Regions from separate parts of the Streptomyces rubradiris genome, predicted to be linked through region 3. Evidence: riboswitches for the same ligand, from Rfam matches in the RefSeq annotation. Region 3 holds a riboswitch; each other region holds the start of a gene.
What was found. Region 3 has a riboswitch for cyclic di-AMP ahead of Srubr_RS34745 (LysM peptidoglycan-binding domain-containing protein). Riboswitches for the same ligand answer to the same signal wherever they lie in the genome.
Positions count from the first base shown of each region.

Region 1: it holds a riboswitch for cyclic di-AMP, as region 3 does, so the genes downstream of both, Srubr_RS32610 (M23 family metallopeptidase) here and Srubr_RS34745 (LysM peptidoglycan-binding domain-containing protein) in region 3, are expected to answer to the same signal.
Region 2: it holds a riboswitch for cyclic di-AMP, as region 3 does, so the genes downstream of both, Srubr_RS28455 (transglycosylase SLT domain-containing protein) here and Srubr_RS34745 (LysM peptidoglycan-binding domain-containing protein) in region 3, are expected to answer to the same signal.

Region 1 is NZ_BNEA01000015.1:4,358,957-4,366,385, reverse strand. Features, by position in the region: gene Srubr_RS32620 (PrsW family intramembrane metalloprotease) at 1-321, shown strand, start outside; gene Srubr_RS32615 (aldo/keto reductase) at 391-1,335, opposite strand; gene Srubr_RS32610 (M23 family metallopeptidase) at 1,414-2,481, opposite strand; cyclic di-AMP (ydaO/yuaA leader) riboswitch at 2,491-2,658, opposite strand; tRNA gene Srubr_RS32605 (tRNA-Met) at 3,006-3,079, shown strand; gene Srubr_RS32600 (dihydrofolate reductase family protein) at 3,145-4,278, opposite strand; gene Srubr_RS32595 (MarR family winged helix-turn-helix transcriptional regulator) at 4,364-4,873, shown strand; gene Srubr_RS32590 (GTP cyclohydrolase II) at 4,977-5,612, shown strand; gene Srubr_RS32585 (DHA2 family efflux MFS transporter permease subunit) at 5,626-7,050, opposite strand; gene Srubr_RS32580 (NADPH-dependent FMN reductase) at 7,070-7,429, opposite strand, start outside.
Region 2 is NZ_BNEA01000015.1:3,453,640-3,461,068, reverse strand. Features, by position in the region: gene fahA (fumarylacetoacetase) at 1-649, opposite strand, end outside; gene Srubr_RS28460 (HAD family hydrolase) at 912-1,724, shown strand; gene Srubr_RS28455 (transglycosylase SLT domain-containing protein) at 1,754-2,242, opposite strand; cyclic di-AMP (ydaO/yuaA leader) riboswitch at 2,245-2,421, opposite strand; gene Srubr_RS28450 (polyprenyl synthetase family protein) at 3,013-4,023, shown strand; gene Srubr_RS28445 (LolA family protein) at 4,422-5,648, shown strand; gene Srubr_RS28440 (ABC transporter ATP-binding protein) at 5,681-6,652, shown strand; gene Srubr_RS28435 (ABC transporter permease) at 6,639-7,429, shown strand, end outside.
Region 3 is NZ_BNEA01000015.1:4,827,533-4,834,961, forward strand. Features, by position in the region: gene Srubr_RS34735 (cytochrome P450 family protein) at 428-1,660, shown strand; gene Srubr_RS34740 (LysM peptidoglycan-binding domain-containing protein) at 1,829-2,962, shown strand; cyclic di-AMP (ydaO/yuaA leader) riboswitch at 3,146-3,320, shown strand; gene Srubr_RS34745 (LysM peptidoglycan-binding domain-containing protein) at 3,326-4,075, shown strand; gene eno (phosphopyruvate hydratase) at 4,474-5,754, shown strand; gene Srubr_RS34755 (FtsB family cell division protein) at 5,860-6,336, shown strand; gene Srubr_RS34760 (DUF501 domain-containing protein) at 6,366-6,902, shown strand; gene Srubr_RS34765 (Ppx/GppA phosphatase family protein) at 6,899-7,429, shown strand, end outside.

The sequences.
Region 1 (7,429 bases), 470 kb from region 3:
TCGATGCGGGCGCGCCGGATGGCCCGGGACTACGCCCGGCACCACCACGGCCGGCCGGCGGCCCGGGAGGTGGCCCGCTACGAGCGGTACGCCACCTCGCTCGCCTTCCTGCGCCGGCGCGGACGCGCGGGCAAGGCCGGGGCGGACTTCACCGTGCGGGAGCGGGAGCTGCTGGCGGAGCTGTGGCGGCGCCGGCACGTGGCCCGGCCGGCGCTGGAGTACGCGAGCCGGGCCGCCGCTCCGGCCCCGGTGTACCGGCCGGCGGCGCCGTACGGATACCCGGCGGTGACGTACTCCCCCTACAACCCGTACCGGACCTGACGGGAGGGCGTGCCGGACGCCGGGCGGGCGGGCGGCACCGCCGGAGCGGGCCGTCGTACGGCCGTCCTTCTAGGCCGAGGCCTCCGTCAGCTTCGCGACCTCCGCGTCCGTCAGCGTCAGCTCCGCCACACCGAGCAGCGCCGGAAGCTGCTCGGGCGTGCGGGCGGAGGCGATCGGGGCGGTGACCGTCGGCTGGGCGGCCAGCCAGGCCAGGGCGACCGTGGCGACCGGGGCCTCGTGGGCGGCGGCGACCTCGTCCAGGGCCGCCAGGACCTGCTGGCCGCGCTCGGAGGCCACGTAGTCCCGCACCCGGTCGGCGCGGGCGCTGTCCACCGTCGCGCCGGGCCGGTACTTGCCGGTCAGGAAGCCCGAGGCGAGCCCGTAGTACGGGACGGCGGACAGGCCCTCGGCGGCGACGAGTTCCTGGAGCGGGCCCTCGTAGGTGTCGCGGGAGACCAGGTTGTAGTGCGGCTGGACGGCGACGTAGCGGGCCAGTCCCTCGCGGTCGGAGAACTCCAGGGACGCGCGCAGGCGCTCGGCGCCGATGTTGGAGGCGGCGATGTGCCGGACCTTGCCGGCCTTCACCAGCTCGTCCAGCGCGCCGATGATCTCCTCGACCGGCACCTCGGGCTGGTCGAAGTGGGTGTAGTAGAGGTCGATGTAGTCGGTGCCCAGGCGGCGCAGCGAGGCGTCGGCGGCGGCCTTGATGTTCGCGGCGGACAGCCCCTGGAACTCGGGGTGCTGGCTGACCTTCGTCGCGATGACCACGTCCGAGCGGTTGCCGCGGGCCTTGAGCCAGGCGCCGAGGACGGTCTCGGACTCGCCGCCCTTGTTGCCCTCGACCCAGGCCGAGTACACGTCCGCGGTGTCGATGAAGTTGCCGCCCGCCGCGGTGTAGGCGTCGAGGACGGCGAAGGAGGTCTGCTCGTCGGCCGTCCAGCCGAAGACGTTGCCGCCCAGGGCGAGCGGGAAGACCTTGAGGTCGGAGGAGCCGAGTGTGCGAAGTGACGTCATACGCCATGTCAACGCCGGCGGGGGCCGATCGCATCCCGCCGCCGGCGCCGATTTTCCCGGTCTTCCGGAAAGGGACCGTCAGGGGGTGAGGCCCTTGTCGCGCAGCCACGCCATCGGGTCGATGCCCGTGGGCGCGCCGCCGGGGTGGACCTCCAGGTGCAGGTGCGGGCCGGTTACGTTGCCGGTGGCGCCGACGCGGCCGATGACCTCGCCGGTGCTGACCTTCTGGCCGGCCGTGACGTTGATCGACGACTGGTGGCAGAACCACAGCTCGGTGCCGTCGTCCAGGGTCAGGATGGTGCGGTAGCCGTAGGCTCCGGCCCAGCCCGCCTCGGTGATCGTGCCGCTGTGCACGGCCTTGATCAGGGTGCCGGTGGGGGCGGCGAAGTCCAGACCGGTGTGGTGGCCGGAGGACCACATCGAGCCGGCCTGCCCGAACGTCGAGGTGATCGTGTACGAGGAGGTGGGCAGCGCGTACTGCTTGGCGAGCTCGGCCAGCCGCTTCTCCTCGGCCGCCCGCTTCGCCTCGGCCGCCGCCTTCTCGGCCTCGGCCTCCGCCTTCTCCTTGGCGGCGGCGGCCTTGGCGGCGGCCTCCTCCTCGGCCTGGGCGGCGGCCTCGGCGGTCTGCTTCTCGGCGGCGGCGAGCGCGGCCGCGGCGGCCTTGCTGTCGGCCTGACCCTGCTGCTGCTCGGCCTGCGCCATGATCCGGTTGCGCAGCACCTCGCCCGCGTCGGCGGTGTCCTGGCCCGCGTCGGAGGCCACGGCGACGGTGGCGAGCGTGGTGGTGCCGGCCGCCTCGGCGGGCCGGTCGTCGCCGGAGCCGTCCTGGAAGAGGGAGCCGACCGAGGGCAGGTCCGGCATGGAGATGGAGACCGGCGGCTTGCCGGTGTTGGCGCTGGCCATGCCGCCCGCGCCGACCGCGGCCATGACGCCGACGCCGAGGACCGTGGAGCTGCGCGCGAAGCCGCCGCGCTGCTTGGCGACCCGGTGCCGGCCGCGGACCGGGGCGACGGTTTCCTCGGTGGGGTTCCACTCCTCCCACGGGCCCTCGTCGGCGCGGTAGGCGCCGTAGCCGAAGGTCTCGGGCTCGGACTCGCGCTGTGCCGGTATGGACGGGGCTTCGGGGCCAGGCCGGTTGGACGCCACGCGGGCGTACTCCTTTCCTTCCTCCGCCTACCGGGTTAGCTGACGGGTTCGGAGCAGGAAGGTCTCCTACGCGCGTATACCGGTCGTGGACTCGCGTGAGTACACGACGGTATCCGCGTGATTCACCCCAAGGTGGTGGTTCCCCGGTTCCCTCGCGGGATTCGGCGCGTGCGCACGGAGCCGCCTCTTGTGACGGCTGGGACGACCGCGCTGCGTTATCGAACGTTAATAGACCTGACAGTCACTTTCCAAGCCGGTCCCCTTGATCATTAACGTTTTCACCGGTGGAGTTATCGGTAACTATCCCGCTAGAACGGGCAATTTGACCAGCACTCAGAAGCGGTCAGCAGTCACTCGCGATTTTGATGGTGACTCAGTTGTTATACGTGTGCGCTCGCCCGGTCACCGCGCGTGACCCCCGCTCGACCACCCCTCGGGAAGGCCCGCCAGGGGGCCCGCCGGGAGGCCCGCGGAAACCGGTGTGCGAAGCACCCCGCGCATGGCGTACACTGGAGTCACAACGACGCGGGGTGGAGCAGCTCGGTAGCTCGCTGGGCTCATAACCCAGAGGTCGCAGGTTCAAATCCTGTCCCCGCTACTGAAGGCCCAGGGCCCGGAATCCCAAGGATTCCGGGCCCTGGGTGTATACGCACCCAGGGCGTCTCAGCCCGGCAGATGGGCGTTCGGCGCCTTCGCCAGCTCCTCCAGCTCCGGCAGTACGACGACCCGCGCCCCCGCCGCCGTCAGCACCCCCGTCCCGTCGGCCGCCTCGACGAACGTGTCCGGCTCCCGCCAGGCGGTGACCACCCGGCGCACCCCGGCCCGCAGGATCAGCTCGGCACAGGGCGCCGGCCGGGAGGCACGGCGGGCGCACGGCTCCAGGCTGGAGTACACCGTGGCGCCGGACAACCGCGGGTCGGCCGGGTCGGTCTTCGCCAGCGCCGCCTCCTCCGCGTGCACCACCGGGTCGCCGCCCTCGCGCGAGTGGCCCCGGGCCAGTTCCGTGCCGTCGGCGGCGACCACCACCGCGCCCACGCTGAACGCCGTCCGGGAAGGCGGGCACAGGGCCGCCAGTTCGCAGGCGGTGCGCAGCCAGTGGCGGTCGGCGGCGGTGGCGTCCGGACCGGAGCCGGGAGCCGTGGGCGCGTACCGCATGAGGACCACGTCCTCGATCCGCCGGGTCTCCAGCAGGCGCAGGCGTCCGCCCTGGTAGGGGCCCGGCCCGAACAGCCGCGGTGCCGCCGGATCACCCACGAACAGCGGGGCGAGGGCCAGCTGGAGTTCGTCGGCCAGGCCCTGCCGGAGCAGCTGGGTGTGGACCGTGCCGCCGCCCTCGACCATCAGCCGCCGCACACCGCGCACGTCGTGCAGGTGCTCCAGCAGGGCCCGCCAGTCCAGCACGGGGCCGAACGGGACGACGTCGGCGGTGTTCCCGAGCAGGCGCGCGGCCCGTACGGCGCCCTGGTCGGTGGTGCAGACGAGTTTGTCGCCGCCGGTGTGCCAGAAGCGCGCCGCCGGGTCGAGGTCGCCGGAACCGGTGACGGCGACCTTCAGCGGGTACTCCGGCCGGCCCGCCGCGCGCCGGGCCGCGCGCCGCTCGGCCGAGCCGACCAGCAGGCGGGGGTTGTCGGAGCGGATCGTGCCGGCGCCGACCAGGATGGCGTCGGCCGAGGCCCGTACCCCGTCGACCCGGTCGAAGTCGGCCGGGCCGGACAGCAGGAGCCGCTCGGGGCCGGTGTCGTCCAGGTAGCCGTCGAGGGAGACGGCGGCGGACAGCAGCACGTACGGCAGGGGCATCGGCGCTCTTTCCTGTGGAGGCGGACGGGCGGGGCGGGGCCGCGAGCGGCTTGGTTCAAGTTTTAAACAAACCTACACTGGCGTCATGACGACCCGCTGGCTCACGCCCGAGGAGCAGCGCGCCTGGCGCGCCTACATCGCCGCCTCCCGCCTCCTGGAGGACGCGGTCGACCGGCAGCTCCAGCAGGCGGGCGGCATGTCACACCTGTTCTACTCGGTGCTGGCCGGTCTCTCCGACGCCCCCGGCCGGCGGCTGCGCATGACCGACCTCGCCGAGGCGCTGAAGATCACCCGCAGCCGGCTGACGTACGTGGTGAACCGGCTGGAGCGGGACGGCCTGGTGCGCCGGGAGAACTGTGCCGCCGACAAGCGGGCCTCCCTCGCAGTGCTGACGGACGAGGGGATGGCCGTACTGGAGCGTACGGCGCCCGGGCACGTCGAGACCGTCCGCTCGATGCTGTTCGACCGGCTCACCGAGGAGCAGGTGGGGCAGCTGGAGGAGATCTGCACGGGGATCGCGCGCGGATTGCAGGGCGAGGGGGCCGGGGCGGGTACGGACGACCTCCCCTGGCGGCGCCGTTCGTCCTGCTCCTGACCTGCTCCCGGCCTCAGATCCATTGCTTCAACTTTTAAGCATGGGGTAGGGTCCCCGCGTGCCACTGCTTCAAGTCTGAAGCACATGCTCCGGAGGGACCCGCATGCCCGACATCCCCACCGCCACCCCGCGCGCCCGCGTCCGGGTACCGCTGCGGTTCGCCGACGGCTACGGCGCCGACGCGGAACTCGTCACCTTCCACGGCCTCGCCGACGGCCGGGAGCACCTCGCCATCGTCCTGGGCGACCCGGGCCCCGTCCCGCTGGTGCGGCTGCACTCCGAGTGCCTGACCGGGGACGTCTTCAGCTCGGCCCGCTGCGACTGCGGACCGCAGCTGCGCGAGGCGGTCGAGCGCATCGCCGAGCGCGGCGGCATCCTGCTGTACCTCCGCCAGGAGGGCCGGGGCATCGGTCTCTACAACAAGCTCGACGCGTACGCCCTCCAGGACGAGGGGCTCGACACCTACGCGGCGAACGCCGCCCTCGGCCTGCCGGAGGACGCCCGCGACTACACGGCCGCCGCCCAGATGCTCACCGCCCTCGGCGTCACGGAACTGGACCTGCTGTCCAACAACCCCGACAAGGCGGCCCAGTTGCGCGCGCTGGGCATCGCCGTCCGGGACCGCGTGCCCACCGGCGTCTTCACCACCGCCCACAACATCCGCTACCTGCGCGCCAAGGCCCTCCAGACCCGGCACACCCTGCCGCTGACCGAACTCACGGAGCTGACGGCGGGCTGACCGGCGGCCGGGCTCAGCCCTGCCGTCCGCCCGGGAGGCGGAGCGCGGCCGGTACCGCGAGGGCGAGCAGTGCCGCCGCCACGGCGTAGGTGAGCCGGAAGCCGGCCGGGTCCGGGCCGGCCGCCCCGAGCAGCACGGACAGCAGGGCCGTACCGACCGACGCGGCCAGCTGGGCGTTGATGCTCAGCGCGGTGCTCGCCCCGGCCAGCCGGTCCGCGGGCAGATCGCGGCTCGCGGTGGTCATCGCCGGCATCAGCGTCATCCCGGCGCCCACGCCCATCACCATGCCCGCGACGACGATCCGCCACGACGCGGCCCCGGGCGTCCCGGTCTGCCAGGCCAGCAGGGCCATGCCGAGGGCGCCCACCGCGCACCCCGCCGCGATCAGCAGGCGCGGAGCGACCCGGTCGACCCGCCGCGCGGCGATCTGCATCGTCGTCCCGACCACGAGCCCGACCGGCGCGCCGAGCAGCCCGGCCGCCGTGGCGCTCAGGCCCCGCTCCTGCTGCCAGTACAGCGGGCCGAGCAGCATCGAGCCGAAGTAACCGCAGGTGAACGGGGCGAGCGTGGCGACGCCGGCGGCGAAGGTACGGTCCCGCAGCAGCCGCAGGTCCAGCAGCGGCGCGCGGACGGTGAGCGCCCGCCGCACGAAGGCCGTGACGAGCACCGCACCGGCGAGCGTCGGCACCAGCGCGCCGGGGGCCGTGAAGTCCCCGCGCTCGCCACCGCGCGAGAGGCCGTACAGGAGCAGGGCCAGGCCGGGGGAGAGCATCAGCAGACCGAGGAGGTCCAGCCGGGGCCGGTCGGTACCGGGGGCGTGCGGGGCGTCCGTCGGCAGCAGTCGGGCCGCGAGGAACAGGGCCAGGGCGCCGACGGGCAGGTTGATCAGGAAGATCCAGTGCCAGGAGGCGGCGTCGACCAGCCAACCGCCGAGCACCGGGCCGGCGACCGGGCCGACCAGGACCGGCAGCCCCAGCAGGGCCATCGCGCGGCCGAGCCGGGCCCGGTCGGCGACCCGCATGCCCATCGCCATGCCGACCGGCTGGAGCAGTCCGCCGCCCAGCCCCTGCACCGCGCGGAACGCGATCAGGCTGGCCGCGTCCCAGGCGCAGGCGGCGAGCAGCGAGCCGAGCGTGAACAGGCCGAGCGCGAGCACGTAGGTCCGTTTGGCCCCGATCCGGGCCATCGCCCAGGCGGCGACCGGGATGACCGCGGCGAGCGCGAGCGTGTACGCGGTCGCGGTCCACTGGATGGTTTCCAGCGGGGCGCCGAAGGACTCCGAGAGGGGGCGCAGCGCGACGTTGACGATCGTCATGTCGAGCACGGACATGACGGTGCCGAGGACCACGACGATGACGACGCGATAGAGGGCGGCGGCCGACGCGGCGGGCGCCTCGGCGCGGGCCGGACCGGACTTCGCGGAGCGCACGGTACGCATCTGTTGTGTCCGCCGCCCCTCAGGCCGAGTAGGGGTGCTCGGCACGCGCGGCGCGCAGCGCGCGGCCCCACCAGGCGAGCTGGCCCAGCATGCCCTTGGCGGCGCCCGCGCACACCTCGGTGTCGCGCGGGACGCCGTCCTCGCCGAGCCCGGACCAGGGGCCGTGCAGGCTGACCGAGTCGCGGACGGTCACGGCGTGCAGTTCGGCGAAGACCAGCCGGAGCTGCTCGACCGCGCGCAGGCCGCCGCCGAGACCGCCGTACGACACGAAGCCGACCGGCTTGGCCTGCCATTCGCGCAGGTGCCAGTCCAGGAGGTTCTTCAGGACGGCCGGGAAGCTGTGGTTGTACTCGGGCGTGACGACCACGAACGCGTCGGC
Region 2 (7,429 bases), 1.4 Mb from region 3:
CGTGCTCGCGGAAGTCGCCGAGCGCCACCGGGCGGCCCTGCTGGGACGGCACGCCCACCACGAAGCCGACCTCGGCCTCGATGTCCAGCCGGATCGACGGGCCGAAGACGGGCGCCGGGTCGGCGGGGCCCTTGCGCTGCCCGGCGGGCCGTACGACGTCCGTGCCGGAGACGACGACCGTGCCGGCGCGGCCGTGGTAACCGATCGGCAGGTGCTTCCAGTTGGGGGTGAGGCTGTCCTCGGCGTCCGGGCGGAAGATCTGCCCGACGTTGCGGGCGTGGTGTTCCGAGGCGTAGAAGTCGACGTAGTCCGCCACGTCGAAGGGCAGGTGCAGGGTCACCTCGGACAAGGGGTGGAACAGCGGTTCGACGGCCGGGCGGTGCGCCGGGTCGGTGACCCAGGAGGTGACGGCGCGCCGTATCTCCGACCAAGTGGCGCGGCCGGCGGCCAGCAGCGGGTTGAGGGTGGGGGCGGCGAGCAGCGCCTGGTGGGGCGAGCCGACCGCCGCCGCCGTGGCGCCCGCGTCGAGGACGTGGTTCCCGAGCCGGACGCCGATCCTCCGCTCCGTGCTGCCGGTGGGCGAGAACACGCCATAGGGGAGGTTGTGCGGGCCGAAGGGGTCGCCCTCGGGGACGTCGAAGGGGGGCATGGGTGCTGCCTCACTCTCATCCGTGCCATGCATGGCGAAGCGTTCCATGTGGTCGGGCCACACGTTACGGCCGACACGCGTGTCATGGGCAGTGGTCTTTGTGTCCCGGGGCTTGCTCGAAAGAGTGCTCGCACGGGCCCGCGACAGTTCCGTGGGCGTCCGTCACCGGGCGTGCCGTGGGCGGCAGTTGGGGACGGGCGGTACGACGGGAGCGGGGAACGGGGGAGGAGTCGGCGGGGCCCGGGGTCCGTATTCTCTGGGCATGGCATCCACCCCGGCATATGCCCTCATCGCCACTGACCTGGACGGAACACTGCTGCGCGGCGACGACACCGTCTCCGACCGGTCGCTCGCCGCGCTCGCGCGGGTGGCGCGGGCCGGGGCCCGGCACCTGGTGGTCACCGGCCGCCCGGCGCCGCGGGTGCGGTCCCTGCTCGCGCGCCTCGGCTGCACCGGGCTGGCGGTGTGCGGGCAGGGAGCGCAGGTCTACGACGCCCGGGCCGGCCGGCTGCTGTGGTCGGTCCAACTCGACCGTGATCTCGCGGAGACCGCGCTCGGCAAGGTCGAGGCGGAGGTGGGGCAGGTGTTCGCGGCGGTCGACCAGGACGGCGAGGACGGGCGCACGCTCATCGAGCCCGGCTACCGGATGCCGCACCCGACGCTGCCCGCGGTGCGGGTCGGCCGGCGCGCCGACCTGTGGGCCGAGCCGATCAGCAAGGTGCTGCTGCGGCACGCCGAGCTGTCCGACGACGAGTTGGCGGCCGTGGCGCGCTCGGCGGTGGGCTCGCTGGCGACCGTCACCATGTCGGGGCCGGGCACCGTGGAGCTCCAGCCGAGCGGGGTGACGAAGGCGACCGGTCTGGCGCTGGCCGCCGAGTGGCTGGGGCTCGGTCCCGAACGGGCCCTCGCGTTCGGTGACATGCCCAACGACATCCCCATGTTCCGCTGGGCGGCGCGCGGTGTCGCCATGGCCGGCGCGCACCCCGAGCTGAAGGCGGTGGCCGACGAGGTCACGGTGTCGAACGAGGACGACGGCGTCGCCGTCGTCCTCGAAAGACTGTTCCCGGCCGCCTGACCGCGGGACGGGCTGGGCGGCCGGGCCGGTCAGTAGGCGCCGAAGACGTTGTCGATCGACCCGTACCGGTCCGCCGCGTAGTTGCAGGCGGCGGTGATGTTCGCGACCGGGTCGTAGATGTCGAAGGACGTCCCGTCGACGTGGTACGCGTTGAAGGTGGGGTCGATGACCTGGAGCAGGCCCTTGGACGGGATGCCCTTGGCCGCGTTGGAGTCCCAGAGGTTGATGGCCGCCGGGTTGCCGGAGGACTCGCGGATGATGTTGCGGTGGATGCCGTTGTAGGTGCCCGGGATCTTCTTCTCGGCCATGATCGCGAGCGATTCGCGGATCCAGCCGTCGAGGTTGTCCGGGTATCCGGCGGGGGTGGTGCCCACGGTCGGGGCCGCGGTGGTGGCGGCCGACGCGCCGGTCGCGCCGATGAGTGGCAGGGCGAGCACGGCGGCGCCGGTGCCGGCGGCGGTGAGGGCGCGGACGAGGCGGGTGTTCCGGGTACGGCGGTGCTGAGCGGCAGCAGGCATCGAAAGTTCCTCTCCGGCGCCTGCGAGGTGAGCTGTCGGGTTCGGGCGGGGAGGTGCCCGGCCGTGCCCGGAAGGAGGCACGGCTTCACCCCGAGCCGTTCCGGTGCGGCGGATGCCGTCCGGCGCGGCGACTTACCTGGGTCCCCCGCTCCTGCCGTACGAATGAGTTCGTGAATGGGTTGCGCGGGCGGCGGCAGGATTCGGCGTCCGCCCGACGGCCCGGAACGTATGCGAGAGCACATGTCGGGAACAAGTACCGGATTCATACAACGCGCCATTTGGCCTTGATCGTCGCCGTATGGGGTGCTTGATCCTTTGCGGTTGCCAATCCTCAACTGGCCGACGGAGCAAGGGTGACGGCGGGGGTGGAGGGCGGCGCGGGCGGGTCGGCCGAGTGACTCAATTCACGAAATAGCAAAAGACTTCAAATCAGACATGGGGGATTAGGGGGATTCACGTCTGAAGTCCGAGTCGTGGTGGAACCCGGGGAGTGGTGCGCGTCGTTGTCGTAGGGGCCGGCGGGGGAGGGGGGAGTGAGGAAGGTGTGGAGAGGTCGCGACACGGTATCCGGATTAACGTTAAGTCGATATATGTCCCTTTATTACCGTGTGATCAAAGTCATGGCGGTCATGATCCGATACCACCCAGGCTGGACCGGTGGGCGCTATCGGTGATCGAAACAGGACCGGATACGCTGACTTGAGTGATGGCAGCGACCTATCGACAAACCGTGTAATCGCCAGCAGACACCAGCAGACAGGAGACCCCTCGTGACCGTCGTCGGGCCGTTCGGGCTGAGCGTGCGGGACCAGGCTCTGGAAGCCGATGTCCAGGCCGGATTGGCGGCTGTCGAGGAAGGCTTGCTCGATGCCACCAAGAGCGAGGTCCCGTTCATCACCGAGGCCGCGCAGCACCTCGTGCGGGCCGGCGGGAAACGATTCCGGCCACTGCTCGTGATGCTCGCCGCCCAGTTCGGCGACCCGTACGCGCCGGGCGTCGTGCCGTCGGCCGTGGTCGTGGAGCTCACCCACCTGGCCACGCTGTACCACGACGACGTCATGGACGAGGCGGCCGTACGGCGCGGGGTGGACAGCGCCAACACCCGCTGGGGCAACTCCGTCGCGGTCCTCACCGGCGACTTCCTCTTCGCCCGCGCCTCCCAGATCCTCGCCGACCTCGGTCCGGAGGCGGTCCGGGTGCAGGCCCTGGCGTTCGAACGGCTGGTCACCGGGCAGATCCTGGAGACCGCGGGCCCCTCGGACGGCCGCGACCCGGTCGAGCACTACCTGGACGTGCTGGCCGGCAAGACCGGCTCCCTGGTGGCGGTGTCCTGCCGGTTCGGCGCGATGATGTCCGGCGCCGGCGAGCGGGTCGTGGACGTGCTCACCCAGTACGGCGAACGCCTCGGCGTCGCCTTCCAACTGGCGGACGACGTCCTGGACATCGCCTCCGACTCCCACGAGTCCGGCAAGACCCCGGGCACCGACCTGCGCGAGGGCATCCCGACGCTGCCGGTGCTCCGGCTGCGCGAGCGGGCCGCCCGGCTCGGGCTGGCCGAGGACATCGCGCTGTGCGAACTGCTGGACTCCGACCTCAGCGACGACGCCCGGCACGCCCGTGCGCTGGCCGCGCTGCGCGCCCATCCCGCGCTGGAGCAGGCCCGCCGGGACACGGTCCGGTACGCGGAGGAGGCGCGGGCCGCGCTGGCCCCGCTGCCGGAGTGCGACGCCAAGGCCGCGCTGATGGAGCTGTGCGACGCGGTGGTCCACCGCGCCGGCTGACCCGGCCGGGCCCACCCGGGCCGAACGCCCCACCGTCCCGGCTCGACCGGCGTACGAGTGCACGTCTGTTCGACCGTACGACCCATGACGGACTGCCGTACGGCCGACTTCCGCACGGTCCCGCCGGACCCCGGTGTCCCTCCGTGGCCGGATCCCGGCGTCCCTCGCATGGGCGCGGCCTCCTGCACGACCCCTACGGGTCGCGGGGTGACGCGGCCGCCGGGTGTCATACCGCAGGCGTAGGCGCAGTTGCCTCCGAGGGGTGACGCTTCCGCGCGGCGGATTTGGTCATATGGAAACCGCACGCATCACCACTCCTCACCGATTCGGGTGAGAATGGCGGCTCAGGGTTGACCAGCGTGAGAGCAGCCGCCGCCGACGACGGAGGTAAGGCACACATGGCACCGTACGAATCCGACGACGCAGTGGGCGCCGCGCACGAGGGGGCCGCGCGGGACGGGGCTTCGCGCTCCGGCCGACGCAAGGCCGCCCGGTACGCCGTTCCCGTCGCGGTGGTGGGGGTGGCGGCGGCCACGATCGGGCTCGTCCCGGCGCTCGCCGACTCCGGCGCCCCCGACCTGCCGGAGATCACCGCGCAGCAGCTCATCGACAAGATGGCCAAGTCGGACGTGCAGCAGCTGTCCGGCACCGTGAAGATCACCACCGACCTCGGCCTGCCCGACCTCGGCGGCCTGGGGGACGGCCTGCTCTCCGGTGACGGCGACGGCGACAGCCACGGCGGCTCCGGCGACGGCTCCTCCGCCGACCCGCGCTCCAGGCTCACCGAGCTGGCGTCCGGCATGCACACCCTGCGGGTCGCCGCCGACGGCCCGGACCGGCAGAAGGTGTCGCTGCTGGAGCGCGGCGCCGAGTACAGCCTGATCCACGACGGCAAGGACGTCTGGGGCTACGACAGCAAGAGCAACGAGGTCTACCACTCCACCGCGGCCGGGTCCGGCGAGGACCGCCGGGCCGAGCCGCCGGCCACGCCCGAGGACTTCGCCGACGAGGCGCTGAAGGCGGTGGACGACACCACGTCCGTCACCGTCGACGGCACCGCGCAGGTGGCCGGCCGCGACGCCTACAAGCTGCTGATCCGGCCCCGGCAGTCCGGCACCACGGTCGGCGCCATCAGCATCGCCGTGGACGCGAAGACCTACATGCCGCTGAAGTTCACCCTCACCCCGAGGAGCGGCGGGGCCGCCGTGGTCGACGCCGGCTTCACCCAGGTCTCGTTCGCCCGGCCGTCCGCCTCCACCTTCGACTTCACCCCGCCGAAGGGCGCGAAGGTCACCGAGGAGAAGGACACGGCGGACAGGACCCCGGCGCCCGAGCACGACAAGGACCTCGCCGGGGGCCTCGGCGGGCTGGAGGTCCTCGGCAAGGGCTGGACGTCCGTCGCCACCGTCGACACCGGTGCCAAGGGCGGCCTGCCCACCGGTTCCCAGGGCGGTGACCTCGGCGGCTTCCTCAACTCGCTCGGCGACCCGGTCTCCGGGAAGTTCGGCAAGGGCACGGTCTTCTCCACCCGCCTGGTCAACGCCCTGGTCACCGACGACGGCAAGGTCTACGCCGGCCTGGTGACGAAGGAGACCCTGGTGAAGGCGGCCGACGCGGGGAAGTGACCCCAGGGGACCGAGGAAACGAGGGGAAGCCGATGGACGGACGTGAGCGCGGCGGCCCGCCGGACGGTGATCCGGCGAGCGTGATCGACACGCGCGGGCTCACCAAGCGCTACCGCGGCGGGCAGCTCGCCGTGGACGGTCTCGACCTGACCGTCCCGGCGGGCAGCGTCTTCGGCTTCCTCGGCCCGAACGGCTCCGGCAAGACCACCACCATCCGGATGCTGATGGGGCTGATCGAACCGACCGCGGGCACGGTCCGGCTGCTCGGCCGCCCCATGCCGCGGGCGGCCCGTACGGTCCTTCCGCAGGTCGGGGCCCTCATCGAGGGCCCCGCTCTGTACGGCTTCCTCTCCGGCCGGGACAACCTGGTGCGCTACGACTGCGCCGACCCCACCGCCGACCCGCGCACCCGGCACGCGCGCGTGGCCGCCGCGCTGGACCGGGTCGGCCTGACGGCGGCCGCCGGCAAGAAGGCGAGGGCGTACTCGCTCGGCATGAAACAGCGCCTCGGTCTGGCCGCCGCGCTGCTCCAGCCGCGCCGGCTGCTCGTGCTGGACGAGCCCACCAACGGCCTCGACCCGCAGGGCATGCGCGAGATCCGCACCCTGATCAGGGAGCTGGCCGCCGACGGTACGACCGTGTTCCTCTCCTCCCACCTGCTGGACGAGATCGAGCAGGTGTGCACCCACGCGGCGGTCATGGCGCAGGGCCGGCTCGTCACCCAGGGCGAGGTGGCCGAGCTGGCGGCCGGGGCGCGCGGCCGGCTGGCCGTGACCACACCGGACCCGGCCGAGGCGGCCCGGGTGCTGAAGGAACTGGGCGTCGCGGACGTGACCGCCGACGGCGACCGGGTCACCGGGGAACCGCCCGGCCGGGACCTCGCCGAGGTGACCGCGGCCCTGGTCGCCGCCGGGGTCCGGGTCCGGGGCCTGACCGTGGAACGCGCCTCGCTGGAGGACGCGTTCGTGGCGCTGACCGGGGAGGGTTTCGATGTCGCGGGCTGACCACCCGTCCGGGGTCGCCGCCGTGCGCCGGCCGAATCCGCTGTGGGCCCTCGGGCTGCTGCGCAGCGAGCTGGTCACCACCGTCCGGCGGTGGCGCACGCTCGCCCTGCTCGGGGTGCTGGCCGCGGTGCCGGTGCTGGTGGGGGTCGCGGTGCGGATCGAGACCCGGGGCGGCGGGCAGGTGGGCGGCGGGGGCGGCGAGGGCCCGGCCTTCATCGCGCAGATCACCAACAACGGACTCTTCCTGGTGTTCACCGCGCTGGCCGCGACCCTGCCGTTCTTCCTGCCGATGGCGGTCGGCGTCGTGGCCGGCGACGCGATCGCCGGGGAGGCGGGCGCGGGCACCCTGCGCTATCTGCTGGTGGCCCCGGCCGGCCGCACCCGGCTGCTGCTCACCAAGTACGCGACCGTGCTGGCCTTCTGCCTGCTGGCCACGCTGGTGGTCGCGGTCTCGGCGCTGGCCGTGGGGGCACTGCTGTTCCCGCTCGGCGAGCTGACGACGATCTCCGGCACCCGGATCGGCCTCGGCGAGGGGCTGGCCCGCGCGGCCCTGATCGCCCTGGTCGTCGCGGCCTCCCTGGTGGGGGTGGCGGCCCTCGGCCTGTTCGTGTCGACCCTCACCAACAGCGGCATCGCGGCGATGGCGACCACGGTCGGGCTGCTCATCACCGTGCAGATCGTGGACCAGATACCCCAGCTGCACGCGGTGCAGCCGTACCTCTTCTCGCACTACTGGCTGTCGTTCGCCGACCTGATGCGCGACCCCGTCTACTGGGA
Region 3 (7,429 bases):
GTCGGCCCCCGCGGACGAGCCGACCCGCGCCGAGCACTCGGCCCCCGCGGAGGAGCCGGCCCCCGCCGAGCACTCGGCCCTCGGGGACGAGCCGGCCGCCGCCGACGAGCCGGCCCCCGCCGAGCAGTCGGCCCCCGCGGACGGGCAGGCCCTCGCGGACGAGCCGGCCCCCGCCGAGCAGTCGGCCCCCGCGGACGGGCAGGCCCTCGCGGACGAGCCGGCCCCCGCCGAGCAGTCGGCCCCCGCGGACGGGCAGGCCCTCGCGGAGGAGCCGGCCCCCGCCGAGCAGTCGGCCCCCGCGGACGAGCCGACCCGCGCCGAGCACTCGGCCGCCGCGGAGGAGCCGGCCGCCGCGGAGGAGCCGGCCCCCGCCGAGCACTCGGCCCTCGCGGACGAGCCGGCCGCCGCCGACGAGCCGGCCCCCGCCCTGTTCACGTGGGAGTTCGCCGCCGACCCCTACCCGGCCTACGCCTGGCTGCGCGAGCACGCCCCCGTGCACCGCACCCGGCTGCCGAGCGGGGTCGAGGCATGGCTGGTCACCCGGTACGCCGACGCCCGGCAGGCCCTGGCCGACCAGCGGCTGAGCAAGAACCCGGCCCACCACGACGAGCCCGCGCACGCCAAGGGCAAGACCGGCATCCCCGGCGAGCGCAAGGCCGAGCTGATGACGCACCTGCTGAACATCGACCCGCCGGACCACACCCGGCTGCGCAGGCTGGTCAGCAAGGCGTTCACCCCGCGCCGGGTCGCCGAGTTCGCCCCCCGGGTGCAGGAGCTGACCGACCAGCTCATCGACCGGTTCGCGAAGACCGGCTCCGCCGACCTCATCCACGAGTTCGCCTTCCCGCTGCCCATCTACGCCATCTGCGACCTGCTCGGCGTCCCGCGCGAGGACCAGGACGACTTCCGGGACTGGGCGGGCATGATGATCCGGCACGGGGGAGGACCGAGGGGAGGGGTCGCGCGGTCCGTGAAGAAGATGCGCGGCTATCTCGCCGAGCTGATCCACCGGAAGCGCGCGGCGCTGTCCGCCACGCCCGCGCCCGGCGAGGACCTGATCTCCGGCCTGATCCGCGCCTCCGACCACGGCGAGCACCTCACCGAGAACGAGGCCGCCGCGATGGCCTTCATCCTGCTGTTCGCCGGCTTCGAGACGACCGTCAACCTCATCGGCAACGGCACCTACGCCCTGCTCACCCACCCCGGCCAGCGCGCCCGGCTCCAGGACTCCCTGGCCCGTGGTGAACGGGACCTGCTGGAGACGGGCGTCGAGGAACTCCTGCGCTACGACGGCCCGGTTGAGCTGGCCACCTGGCGGTTCGCCACCGAGCCGCTGACCATCGGCGGGCAGGACATAGCGCCGGGCGACCCGGTACTCGTCGTCCTCGCCGCCGCCGACCGGGACCCGGAGCGGTTCGCCGACCCGGACGCGCTGGACCTCGGCCGCCGCGACAACCAGCACCTCGGGTACGGCCACGGCATCCACTACTGCCTGGGCGCTCCGCTCGCCCGGCTGGAGGGCCAGACCGCGTTGGCCACCCTGTTCACCCGCCTGCCCGACCTGCGGCTCGCCGCGGATCCGGCCGACCTGCGCTGGCGCGGCGGGCTCATCATGCGCGGCCTGCGCACCCTGCCGGTGGAGTTCACACCGCCCGCCTGAACACAGTCTCTCCAGACAAAGGTGACACTTTCTCAACCCTGTGATCTTCACGTGATCTGTGCGGCATGAACTTGTGACAAGTGATCGTCTGCCGATACGTTCACCCATCAGCGCGGCGAGCGGCTCCAACCGCCGCGCCGGTCCTGCTGTCGCTCGAAAGGCTTCTGCATGCTCTCCGGGAACGGTCGACACCGTCGCCCCCGCCAGGCTCCGGCCCTCCTTGTCGCGGCCGGAGTGACCGGCTCCGCCATCGCCATCCCGCTCCTCGGCGCGGCGAGCGCCAACGCGGCCGACGGCACCACGTGGGACAAGGTGGCCGAGTGCGAGAGCGGCGGCTCCTGGAGCGCGGACAACGGCACCGGGTACTACGGCGGCCTGCTGATCTCGCAGGAGGACTGGGACAAGTACGGCGGCGGCCAGTACGCGGCCAGCCCCGACCAGGCCAGCCGCCAGCAGCAGATCGCCGTCGCCGAGAAGATCCTGGCCGACCGGGGTACGACCCCCTGGGCCACCTGTGCCCTGCTGTCCGGCCTGACGCGGAACTCGGGGTCCATGGAGGTCGACACGGGCGTCGACGACTCCGGCGGCACCGGCGGTTCGGCGGATGCGTCCGGATCGGCAGGCGGCTCCGGTACGTCCAAGGCTCCCGGAACCTCCGACCCGTCCGGCCGGCCGGACGCGTCGCCCTCCACCGGCTCCACCGGCTCCACCGCCGACCCGGGGTCCGGCCCCTCCTCGGACCCGACCGGCACGCCGTCCACCAAGCAGGACAAGGGCGACAAGGCCGGCAAGGGTGGCGAGGGTACGGGCAAGGCCGCCGGCGAAGAAGCGGACAAGGCGGCCGACAAGGGGGCGGGCGAGACCCCCGGTTCCACCGGCACCGACACCACCAAGTCCGACAAGTCCCCCACGCCCGACACCGGAAACACCCAGTACCCCGGCGGCGCCCCGACGGCCACCCCGGACGCCGGGACCGTGAGCAACCCGCAGCAGGCGGCCGGGTCTTGGAGTCTGGTCGACACCGGAACCGTCGGCACCGGCGGACGCCACCGGGGCCCCAGTGCGGACGAAACCCTGACAAACGGTCAGAACGGTACTGCGTCCGGCCGTCACGCCTCCCGTGAAACGGACACCTACACCGTCCGCCAGGGCGACTCGCTGTCCTCCATCGCCGACTCCCTTGACGTCGACGGCGGGTGGCACGCGCTGTACGCCGGCAACAAAAAGGCCATCGGTGCCGACCCGAACCACATCACCGCCGGTCAGACCCTGAACGTCCAGGGCGAATCGGACGCGAAGTAGCGGGACTTGGTGCCCCACTTACTGCCCTGATGTCCGGTTTGGCGAAAGTGTGGGATGAGTCTCAGAAGCCCTGATCGTCTTTGAAATTCCGGCGATCACCTGTCTACGGTCGAGGCCGCTCGTCACCGCGAGCCCCGGCTTCCGCCACGCCGAATCCTGCCGGCGGTCGCCCGGGAACAGTCGTCGCGTCAAGCGCCGTAGGCAGGAGCGGGGGACCCAAGGTAAGCGCCGGGCCCAGCAGTTGAGGCTGGGACCGGCTGGGGGTGAAGCCGCGTCACGCGAAAGCGTCGGACGCGGCCGGGCAACTCAACCGGCCCGAACCCGACAGCTCACCTCGCAGGCGTCGGTGAGGGGAATCGATCCATGCTGTTTTCCGGCAAGGGCAAGCACCGTCGTCCGTCCAAGGCCGTCCGCGCCGTCACGCTCGCCGGTGTCACCGGTGCCGCCGTCGCCGCCCCGCTGATGGCGGCCGGCAACGCCTCCGCCGCCACCGCCTCCCAGTGGGACGCGGTCGCCCAGTGCGAGTCCGGCGGCAACTGGTCCATCAACACCGGCAACGGCTACTACGGCGGTCTGCAGTTCTCCGCCTCCACCTGGGCCGCGTACGGCGGCACGCAGTACGCCGCCACCGCCGACCAGGCCAGCAAGTCGCAGCAGATAGCCGTCGCCGAGAAGGTCCTCGCCTCCCAGGGCAAGGGCGCCTGGCCGGTCTGCGGCACCGGCCTGTCGAGCACCCCGTACAACGGCTCCGCCCCGGCGCCGTCCGTCCCGTCCGCCCAGGACTCGGGCACCTCCACCCGCTCCGCCGACCAGCAGGCCGCCTCCCGCTCCGCCGAGCGTCCGGCCGCCTCCACGGGCAAGAGCACCAGCACCAGCAAGAGCACCGGCTCGGGCAAGAGCACCGGCGGCGCGAGCAAGACCGTCACCACCCCGACTGGCAAGAAGGTCAAGAAGGGCGACGGCGAGTACAAGGTCGTCGAGGGCGACACGCTCAGCACCATCGCCGCGGAGCACCACGTCGCGGGCGGCTGGCAGAAGCTGTTCGAGCTGAACAAGGACATCGTCCAGGACGCCGACCTCATCTACCCGGGCCAGCAGCTCCACCTGAAGTAAGCCCCCCGGGACCCCACGGCCCGCACATCCCGGCGGGCCCCAGGCTCCCCCGGGCCCCGTACGGCCACGGCCCCCAGGGTCCGTACGGCCAAGGCCCCCAAGGCCCGTACATCCAGGCGGCCCCCCAAGGCCCCGTGCGGGCCACCCCCGTCCCCCAAGGGCTCCCCGCCCCGGCGCGTGTTCCCCCGTACGCGCCAGGGCGGGGTTTTCCGCGTCCGGCCCGGCGCCCCTGGCCCCGGAATGACCCGGCCCCCTTTGTTTCGTTCAGAAACAAAAGGTACCGTCGCTCTGTCCACGGGGCGGTCGGTCGATGGCCGAGCGGCCCGGGACGGTTAGGCTCTAGTCGCAAGGCACACCAGCCCCGCACTTCCAGCGTCACATCCAAGAAGGAGATGCTCGTGCCGTCCATCGACGTCGTCGTAGCCCGGGAAATCCTGGACTCCCGAGGCAACCCCACGGTCGAGGTCGAGGTCGGCCTCGACGACGGCAGCACGGGTCGTGCCGCCGTGCCGTCCGGCGCCTCGACCGGCGCCTTCGAGGCCATCGAGCTGCGCGACGGTGACCCGAACCGCTACCAGGGCAAGGGCGTCGAGAAGGCCGTCCTCGCCGTCATCGAGCAGATCGGCCCGGAGCTGGTCGGCTACGACGCCACCGAGCAGCGCCTGATCGACCAGGCCATGTTCGACCTGGACGCCACCGACAACAAGGGCTCCCTCGGCGCCAACGCCATCCTGGGCGTCTCGCTCGCCGTCGCCCACGCCGCCTCCGAGGCCAGCGACCTGCCGCTCTTCCGCTACCTGGGCGGCCCGAACGCGCACCTGCTGCCGGTGCCGATGATGAACATCCTGAACGGCGGCTCGCACGCCGACTCCAACGTGGACATCCAGGAGTTCATGATCGCCCCGATCGGCGCGGAGTCCTTCTCCGAGGCCCTGCGCTGGGGCACCGAGGTCTACCACACCCTGAAGAAGGTCCTGAAGAACAAGGGCCTGTCCACCGGCCTCGGCGACGAGGGCGGCTTCGCCCCGAACCTCGGCTCCAACCGTGAGGCCCTCGACCTCATCCTGGAGGCGATCAAGGAGGCCGGCTACACCCCCGGCGAGCAGATCGCCCTGGCGCTCGACGTCGCCGCGTCCGAGTTCTACAAGGACGGCTCCTACGTCTTCGAGGGCAAGAACCGCAGCGCCGCCGAGATGACCGAGTACTACGCCGAGCTGGTCGAGGCGTACCCGCTGGTCTCCATCGAGGACCCGCTCTTCGAGGACGACTGGGAGGGCTGGAAGACCATCACCGCCAAGCTCGGCGACAAGGTGCAGCTGGTCGGCGACGACCTGTTCGTCACCAACCCCGAGCGTCTGGCCAAGGGCATCGAGGAGGGCGCCGCCAACGCCCTGCTGGTCAAGGTCAACCAGATCGGCTCGCTGACCGAGACCCTGGACGCCGTCGAGCTGGCCCAGCGCAACGGCTTCAAGTGCATGATGTCCCACCGCTCCGGCGAGACCGAGGACGTCACCATCGCCGACCTGGCCGTCGCCACCAACTGCGGCCAGATCAAGACCGGCGCCCCGGCCCGCTCCGAGCGCGTCGCCAAGTACAACCAGCTGCTGCGCATCGAGGAGATCCTCGACGACGCCGCGGTCTACGCCGGCCGCAGCGCGTTCCCGCGCTTCAAGGGCTGAGCCGACCCAACCTGGGCTAAGTCCTAGCCAGTCGTACGTACGTCCCCGTACCCGGTCCCGTACCGTGTCCGGGGACGTACGCGCGTGTGACGGGAGGCGGGGAAGATGGGCGTGAAGGACCGTGACCGGTTCTCCACCGCGACCAGGATCAGGCTGCTCGGCGAGCAGACCGCGGCCCGCGTCTACCGTTCGCAGACCAAACGGCAGGCCCGCCGCTCCCGGCTCACCGGCCGGGCGGCGCTGCTCGCGCTGGTGCTGTGCACGATGGTCGTCGCCCTCGCCTACCCGATGCGGCAGTACGTCTCCCAGCGTGCGGAGATCGCCGACCTCCAGCGCGAGCAGCGGCAGGCCCGCGAGCGGGTGGAGCGGCTGCGGGACCTCAAGGCGCGCTGGCAGGACGACGCCTACGCCGAGCAGCAGATCCGCCGCCGGCTGCACTACGTACGGCCCGGCGAGACCGGGTACGTGGTCGTCGACCCCGGTGCGGCCAAGCAGTCCCGCGCCGACCTCGGGGCCGCCGGCCGGCCCTGGTACGCGAACGTCTGGGACGGCGTCGACAAGTCCGACGCCTCCGACCAGTGAACCGACAGAAAGTCTCCGAGCAGCCAGTCATGGAAACCCCTCCGCCGCCCACTCCGCGCACCGAGCCCACCGACGCGGACGTAGAGGCCTTCAAGCAGCAGCTGGGCCGCCCGCCGCGGGGCCTCAGGGCCATCGCGCACCGCTGCCCGTGCGGTCAGCCGGACGTCGTGGAGACGGCGCCGCGCCTGCCCGACGGCACGCCCTTCCCGACGCTGTACTACCTGACGTGCCCGAAGGCGTCCTCCGCCATCGGCACGCTGGAGGCGAACGGCGTCATGAAGGAGATGACCGAGCGGCTCCAGAGCGACCCCGGGCTGGCCGCCGCCTACCGGGCCGCGCACGAGGACTACATCCGGCGCCGGGACGAGATCGAGGTCCTCCAGGGCTTCCCGAGCGCGGGCGGCATGCCCGACCGGGTGAAGTGCCTGCACGTCCTCGTCGCCCACTCGCTGGCCGCAGGGCCGGGCGTGAACCCGCTCGGCGACGAGGCCCTGGCGATGCTGCCGGAGTGGTGGCGCAAGGGCGCGTGCGTGACCGCCGGCACCCCCGAGGAGGACGCGAAGTGACCCGTGTGGCGGCCGTCGACTGCGGCACGAACTCCATCCGGCTGCTGGTCGCCGACGCCGACCCGGCGACGGGGGAACTGACCGAGCTGGACCGCCGGATGACGATCGTGCGGCTCGGCCAGGACGTCGACCGCACCGGCCGGCTCGCCCCGGAGGCGCTGGAGCGCACCTTCGCCGCCTGCCGCGAGTACGCCGGGATCATCAAGGAGCACGGCGCCGAGCGGGTTCGCTTCGTCGCCACCTCCGCCTCCCGGGACGCCGAGAACCGCGAGGACTTCACGCGCGGCGTGCTGGACATCCTCGGGGTGGAGCCGGAGGTCATCAGCGGCGACCAGGAGGCCGAGTTCTCCTTCACCGGCGCCACGAAGGAACTCACCGGGCGCACCGACCTCACCCGGCCCTACCTGGTGGTGGACATCGGCGGCGGCTCCACCGAGTTCGTCGTCGGCGACGACCACGTGCGCGCCGCGCGGTCGGTGGACATCGGCTGCGTGCGCATGACCGAGCGGCACCTGGTGCACGGCGGC